2 regions of the Cnuibacter physcomitrellae genome follow, and region 1 is predicted to be linked to the other one. Evidence: riboswitches for the same ligand, from Rfam matches in the RefSeq annotation. Region 1 holds a riboswitch; the other holds the start of a gene.
What was found. Region 1 has a riboswitch for thiamine pyrophosphate ahead of thiM (hydroxyethylthiazole kinase). Riboswitches for the same ligand answer to the same signal wherever they lie in the genome.
Positions count from the first base shown of each region.

Region 2: another riboswitch for thiamine pyrophosphate. It lies ahead of IEX69_RS17465 (ECF transporter S component); the one in region 1 lies ahead of thiM (hydroxyethylthiazole kinase).

Region 1 is NZ_BMHD01000001.1:3,517,160-3,520,635, forward strand. Features, by position in the region: gene IEX69_RS16530 (potassium channel family protein) at 1-704, opposite strand, end outside; gene IEX69_RS16535 (alpha/beta fold hydrolase) at 756-1,676, shown strand; TPP riboswitch at 1,701-1,792, shown strand; gene thiM (hydroxyethylthiazole kinase) at 1,775-2,593, shown strand; gene thiE (thiamine phosphate synthase) at 2,590-3,243, shown strand; gene thiD (bifunctional hydroxymethylpyrimidine kinase/phosphomethylpyrimidine kinase) at 3,240-3,476, shown strand, end outside.
Region 2 is NZ_BMHD01000002.1:119,258-122,733, reverse strand. Features, by position in the region: gene glgX (glycogen debranching protein GlgX) at 1-1,119, opposite strand, end outside; gene IEX69_RS17470 (spore germination protein GerW family protein) at 1,236-1,580, shown strand; TPP riboswitch at 1,606-1,715, shown strand; gene IEX69_RS17465 (ECF transporter S component) at 1,782-2,417, shown strand; gene IEX69_RS17460 (ABC transporter ATP-binding protein) at 2,414-3,476, shown strand, end outside.

The sequences.
Region 1 (3,476 bases):
TCCGCAGGCGTCCGACGGATGCGTTCGCCGAGCACCGACACGATGGTCGCCGTCGCGACGCCCACGATGACGATGCCCCCGGCCATCAGCATGACGGCGAGGATGCGGCCGAGCGCGGTGACGGGGTAGTAGTCGCCGTATCCCACCGTGGCGATCGTGACACATGCCCACCACAGGGCGTCGCCGAAGGTCTCGATGTTCGCTCCGGGTGCTCCCCGTTCGGCGGCGAGCACGCCGAGGGAGATGGAGTAGACGAAGAGGACCGCGAACAGAGCGGCGTAGCTCACGACGCGCCCGCGCACGGCCGATCCGGACCGGCCCCGGAGGGCGGGGATGCGGTGGAGGTACGACAGCAGGAGCAGAGGCCGGAAGACCGGGACGATGACCGCGAGCAGCTCGACGGGGGTCTCGCGGACGAACCGCGCCTTGCGCGGGGCTCGCAGGAAGCGGACGAGGTACTCGACGACGAAGAGCGTCCAGGTGGCGGAGATGAAGAGGGTGAGCGCCGTCCGCTCGTCACCGGTCAGGTCGGTCGCGAGCACCTGAACGCTGTACGCGACGAGGAACGCGAGCGACAGGCAGAGGAGGAGGCTCCGGGTGGCGCGCACCCAGCCGCGCTCCTGCTCGGGATGCGGCGCGTGCGGCTCGTCCGACGCGCGCGGTTCCTGCGGCGCGCGCGGCACGTGCGGGCTGCTCTCGGTCATGTCGGCACCACGATCCCACGGGCCGACGGGAGCAGACGGTAGGTTGGTCGCGTGTCAGACTCGGGGGCAGAGGCCAGACGCGTCGCGGTGGCGCGCGACGAGAGTCTGCCCGATGTCGACTGGGCCGATCCTCCGGCGGGGACGGTCGTCTCCACCTTCCTCGCTCCGAGCGGCCGCCTCGCCACCTGGTCTCTCGGCGATCCCGCGCATCCGCGGGTCGTGCTCGTCGCGGGGGCGACGGGTTCCAAGGAGGACTTCCACTTCCTCATGCCCGAGCTCGTCGCGGCCGGGTATTTCACGCAGAGCTACGACCTGGCGGGGAACTTCCAGTCGGCGGGCGCCGGCCCGTGGAACCTGGAGCCGCCGGAGGACCGGTACACGCTGCGACTCTTCGTCGACGACATGATCGCGTTCCTCGAGGCCGGCACGACACCGGCGCACCTCCTGGGGTACTCGTTCGCCGGGGTGGTGGCCGCGGTGGTCGCGGTCCAGAGACCCGAGCTGGTGGCGAGCCTCACGTTCCTCGGCACCCCTCCCGACCCCGGGCAGAGCTTCGCCGGGGTGAAGCGGCTCGGCCCCTTCGCCCGGCTCGCCACCCCCGGCGCGGCCGCGGCGCTCATGCGCTGGGGCGTCCAGGTCAACGTGCTGCACGTCAAGCCCGGGCGGCTGGCGTTCGTGCGCGACCGCTTCCGCTTCACCAGGCGCGATGCGCATCGCGACATCATGCGCATCATGATGGAGGCGCCCGACGTTGAGTCGCGGTTGCGGGCGCTGAGCATCCCCAAGGCCGTCGCTGTGGGCGAGCACGATCTGTGGCCGCTCGAGCGGCACGCCCGCTTCGCGGAGGCCATCGGGGCGAGCATCAGCGTGTACCGCACCGGGCACAGCCCCTGCGAGGATGCGCCCTACGAGCTGGCCGCCGACATGCTCGCGCTGTTCGAGAAGGCGGATCCACCAGCGCCGTCGGCCTGAACCCTGCCGCGCTAGGGTGGGATCACACGTGACACGGGGTGCCCTGCGGGGCTGAGAACACACCCGTCGAACCTGATCTAGTTCGTACTAGCGAAGGGATGTCGCTCTTGACGCGCACGCCTGACCATCTGCTCGACCTCACCTGCTCCGCGCTGGAGGAGGTCCGCGCACGCACGCCGCTCGTGCAGTGCATCACGAACAGCGTGGTGGTGAACGTCACCGCCAACTCCCTGCTCGCCCTGGGCGCCTCCGCTGCGATGGTCGACATCCCCGGGGAGGCCGGGCCGTTCGCGACGGTCGCCTCGGGCCTCCTCGTGAACCTCGGGACCCCGACCTCGGAGCAGCGGGAGGCGATGCTGGAGGCGGTGGCCGCAGCGAGCGAGGCGGGCACGCCGTGGGTGCTCGACCCGGTCGCGGTCGGGGCCCTGCCCGTGCGCACGGCGCTGGCCGGACGGCTCGTCGACCTCGGCCCCACCGTGGTGAGGGGGAACGCCTCCGAGATCCTCGCGGTGGCGGGCGCGGGAGCGGGCGGCCGCGGAGTCGACGCGTCCGACGGAGTCGAGTCGGCCCTGCCCGCCGCGCGATCGCTGGCGGAGCGGACCGGGGGAGTGGTCGCGGTCTCGGGGCCCGTGGACGTCGTCACCGACGGACGCGACGTCATCCGGATCGCGAACGGGCATCCCCTGCTCACGCGGATCACGGGCGGGGGGTGCGCGCTGGGGGCGGTGATGGCGGCCTTCGCCGCGGTCGACGACGACCGCTTCGCGACCACGGTCGCGGCGATCACCGTCTACACGGTCGCGGCCGAGCTCGCCGCGGCCCGTGCCGCGGGCCCGGGGAGCTTCGGCGTCGAGATGCTCGACGCCCTCGCCGCCGTCGACGCCGACACGATCCGCCGCCTCGGGATGCTGTCGTGAACGCCGATCTCTCCGTCTACCTCGTGACGGACTCGCGCCTCGCCGCCGCTGCCGGCCACGACCTCGTCGAGCTCGTGCTCGCGGCGGTGGAGGGCGGTGCCACCGCCGTCCAGGTGAGGGAGAAGGATGCACCGGCTCGCGAGTTCCTCGCCACCGTGACCCGGCTCGGGCGGGCCCTTCCCGAGGGGGTCGCGCTCCTGGTCAACGACCGCGTCGACGTCTTCCTCGCCGCGCGCGGGTCGGGAGCGCGGGTGAGCGGTGTGCACGTCGGCCAATCCGACCTGCCCGTCGCGACGGTGCGGGAGATGATCGGGCCGGACGCGCTGCTCGGTCTCAGCGCGTCGACGCCCGAGCAGCTGAGGGAGGCGGCCGCGCATCCGTCGCGGGTCGACTACGTCGGGATCGGGGCGCTGCATCCCACGACGACCAAGAGGGACGCGCCCGCCGCCCTCGGGCACGACGAGTTCGCGCGGCTGGTCGCTGTCGGCGACCTGCCCGCGGTGGGCATCGGGGGCGTGACCGAGGCGGACCTGCCGCGGATGCGCGCGGCGGGTGCGGCCGGCGCCGCGGTGGTCTCGGCGATCTGCTCGGCACCCGATCCCGCGGTCGCCGCTCGACGCCTCCGCGCGGCGTGGGGAGCGAGCTCGTGACCGCGCTCCCTCCCGTCCCCCGTGTGCTCAGCATCGCCGGGACGGACCCGACGGGAGGCGCGGGCATCCAGGCCGACCTCAAGAGCATCGCCGCGAACGGCGGCTACGGGATGGCGGTCGTCACGGCGCTGGTGGCGCAGAACACCCACGGGGTGCGCTCGGTGCACGTCCCGCCCGCGTCGTTCCTCGCCGAGCAGCTCGAGGCCGTGTCGGACGACGTCGCGATCGACGCG
Region 2 (3,476 bases), on a different contig from region 1:
CTGCGAGACCACTGGATCCTGCTGCACGAGCTCGAAGAAGCTCGACAGTCGGTCGACCTCGTAGAACTCGCGGGCGAGCGTCGCGGCGAGGTCGAAGCGGAACCCGTCGACGTGCATCTCGGTGACCCAGTAGCGCAGCGAGTCCATGATCAGCTGCAGGGAGTGCGGCTGTCGGACGTTCAGCGAGTTGCCGGTGCCCGTGTAGTCCATGTAGTACTTCGGGTCGTCGTCGACGAGGCGGTAGTAGGCCGCGTTGTCGATGCCTCGGAACGACAGCGTCGGCCCGAGGTGGTTGCCCTCCGCGGTGTGGTTGTAGACCACGTCGAGGATGACCTCGATGCCGGCGGCGTGCAGGGTCTTCACCATGCCCTTGAACTCCTGCACCTGCTGACCGTGATCGCCCGTGGACGAGTAGGCGTGGTGCGGGGCGAAGAAGCCGATGGTGTTGTAGCCCCAGTAGTTCGACAGCCCCTTGTCGACGAGCGTGGAGTCGTTGACGAACTGGTGCACCGGCATCAGCTCGATCGCGGTGACGCCGAGCTTCCGGAGGTGCTCGACCACGGCGGGGTGCGCGACTCCCGCGTAGGTGCCGCGCTGCTCCTCCGGCACGGCCGGGTGCAGCTCTGTGAGACCCTTCACGTGGGCCTCGTAGATCACTGACTGGTTGTAGGGGATGCGCAGCCGTCGGTCGCCCGACCAGTCGAAGAACGGGTTGATGACCACGCCATGGGTCATGTGGCCGGCCGAGTCGTCGTCGTTGCGCGAGTCGGGGTCGCCGAAGTTGTAGGAGAACAACGACTGGTCCCAGTCGATGCCGCCGCTCGTCGCCTTGGCGTACGGGTCGAGCAGGATCTTGTTGGGGTTGCAGCGGAGCCCCTTCTCCGGCTCGTACGGCCCGTAGACGCGGTAGCCGTAGCGCTGGCCCGGCTGCACCTGGGGGAGGTAGGCGTGCCAGACGAAGGCGTCGACGTCGATGAGCTCGACCCGCGTCTCCTCGCCCTGCTCGTCGAACAGGCAGAGCTCGACCTTCTCGGCCACCTCGCTGAACAGGGCGAAGTTGGTGCCGCTCCCGTCGTAGGTCGCGCCGAGCGGATAGGCCGTACCGGGCCAGGACTGCATCTGATCTCCTCAGGGGATTCGGGGTCTCGCGTGCTCACCGTACCGGGATCGGCCGACGGCGCACACAGCTTCAGGGTGCCCGTGCGTGCGGGGTGCTTCAGCGGTAGCGTGGATGCATGACTCAGCTGGTCGAGAAGGTCACCGAGCCGCTCAAGCGCCTCGGCGTGGACGCGTCCTACGGGGCTCCGGTCGAGATCGACGGAGCGACCATCGTTCCCGTCGCGCTGGTGTGGTTCGGCTTCGGCGGCGGCAACGGCAACATGGGGGCGAAGTCCGACGCCGACGCGGAGGGGGAGGGCTTCGGCGGCGGCGGCGTGAGCGTCCCGATCGGGGCGTACGTCACCACGTCGCTCGGCGTGCGGTTCCAGCCGAACCTCATCGCGCTCCTCGCGGTCGGCATCCCGTTCGTCCTCGTCGCCGGCCACGTGCTCGCCAAGCTGGTGAAGGCCGCCAAGAAGTAGTCGGCGGCATCCTGCGCTAGGATCGCCAGGAAAACACGGGAGTCCGGTGAGCCGGGCTGAGAGGGAGGTTCTCAACCTCCGACCGTCGAACCTGATCTGGGTCATGCCAGCGCAGGGAGGCAGTTCTCCTCATCGCCGTGTCCGCACACGAGCGGATGCGGCGACCCGTGCCCACGCATCACGCGATCGAAGGGGCACGACGTGCACACCACCATCACCTCCACCACCGGACCCGGCCTCGGCTCGGGTCGACGCCGCTCGCTCCGCTGGCGAGTCGTCGACATCGTCGTCGCGAGCGTCGTCGGAGTCGCCGCCGGGCTCGTCTTCTGGGTCTGGAACCTCGCCTACGCCCCCGTGGGGGCGCCGCTCGAGGCCCTCCTGCCCGGTGCCCAGGCCCTCCTCTATGGTGTCTGGCTCTTCGCCGGGGTCCTCGGCGGGCTCATCGTCCGGAAGCCGGGAGCGGCGCTCTACACCGAGCTCGTCGCCGCGGTGGTCTCGGCGCTCATCGGCACCCAGTGGGGCGTCGCGACTCTGCTCTCCGGCCTCGCTCAGGGGCTCGGGGCCGAGATCGTGTTCGCGCTCTTCCTCTACGCCAACTACCGGGTCTACGTGGCCGTCCTGGCGGGCGCGGGCGCGGGCGTCGGCATGGCGGTGAACGATCTCATCACCTGGTACGTCGGCGCCGACACCGTGTTCATGGTCGTGTACGCGGTGTGCTCCGTCATCGGAGGTGCGATCATCGCGGGCCTCGGGTCGTGGCTGATCGTGCGGGGCCTCGCCCGCACCGGCGCCCTCAACCGCTTCGCCGCAGGACGCGAGGCGGTCCGCCGAGCGTGAGCGCCGACGCGGTCCGCGCGTCGGCCGCCCGGGTGTCGGCGCGCGGGTGGGGCTGGCGCCACGCCGGCCGCGAGGAGTGGGCCGTGCGCGACCTCGACCTCGTCATCGAGCCGGGCGAGCGGGTCCTCGTGCTCGGGGCGTCGGGAGCGGGCAAGTCCACGCTCCTGCAGGCGATGGCCGGGGTGCTCGGCGGCGCGGAGGAGGGCGACGAGGTCGGCGAGCTCCTGCTCGACGGCGTGCGTCCGGAGGAGGTGCGCGGACGCGCCGGGCTCCTGCTCCAGGACCCGGACGCCCACCTCGTGCTCGCTCGCGTCGGAGACGACATCGCCTTCGGATGCGAGAACCTCGGCGTGCCGCGGGACGAGATCTGGCGTCGGGTGGGGGAGTCGCTCGACGCGGTCGGCCTCGACCTGCCGCTCGACCACGCGACCTCGGAGCTCTCGGGCGGTCAGAAGCAGCGGGTGGCGCTCGCCGGCGTGCTCGCCATGAGGCCGGGCCTGATCCTCCTCGACGAGCCCACCGCCAACCTCGACCCCGACGGGGTGATCGAGGTGCGCGACACGGTCGACAGGGTGGTGCGGTCGACAGGAGCGACCCTGGTCGTCATCGAGCACCGGGTCGACGTCTGGCTCGACGTCGTCGAGCGGATCGTGGTGCTGGACGCCGAGGGCGGCGTGCTCGCCGACGGCCCCGCTCGGCAGGTCATCGCCGCGGAGGGGCGGCGGCTCGCCGACGCCGGCGTCTGGGTCCCGGGCATCGACCCGCTCGGCGGACGAGCGGCGCGCTCCACGAACGCCGACGATCGACCGGCAGCCGACACGGCGCGGTCCGAGCTGCTCACGGCCGGCGCGCTCGCGGTGGCCCGCGTGCCCGGCCGACCCGTGGCATCCGACATCGAGCTCGTCCTCTCCGCCGGCCGGGCCCTCGTGGTCACCGGTCCGAACGGGGCGGGGAAGTCGACCCTCGCGCTCACCCTCGCCGGGCTCATCCCGCCCGAGGCGGGCGAGGTGCGGGCGTCGGACGAGCTGGCGACGGGCGCCGGCCCGCATCCGGCCCGCT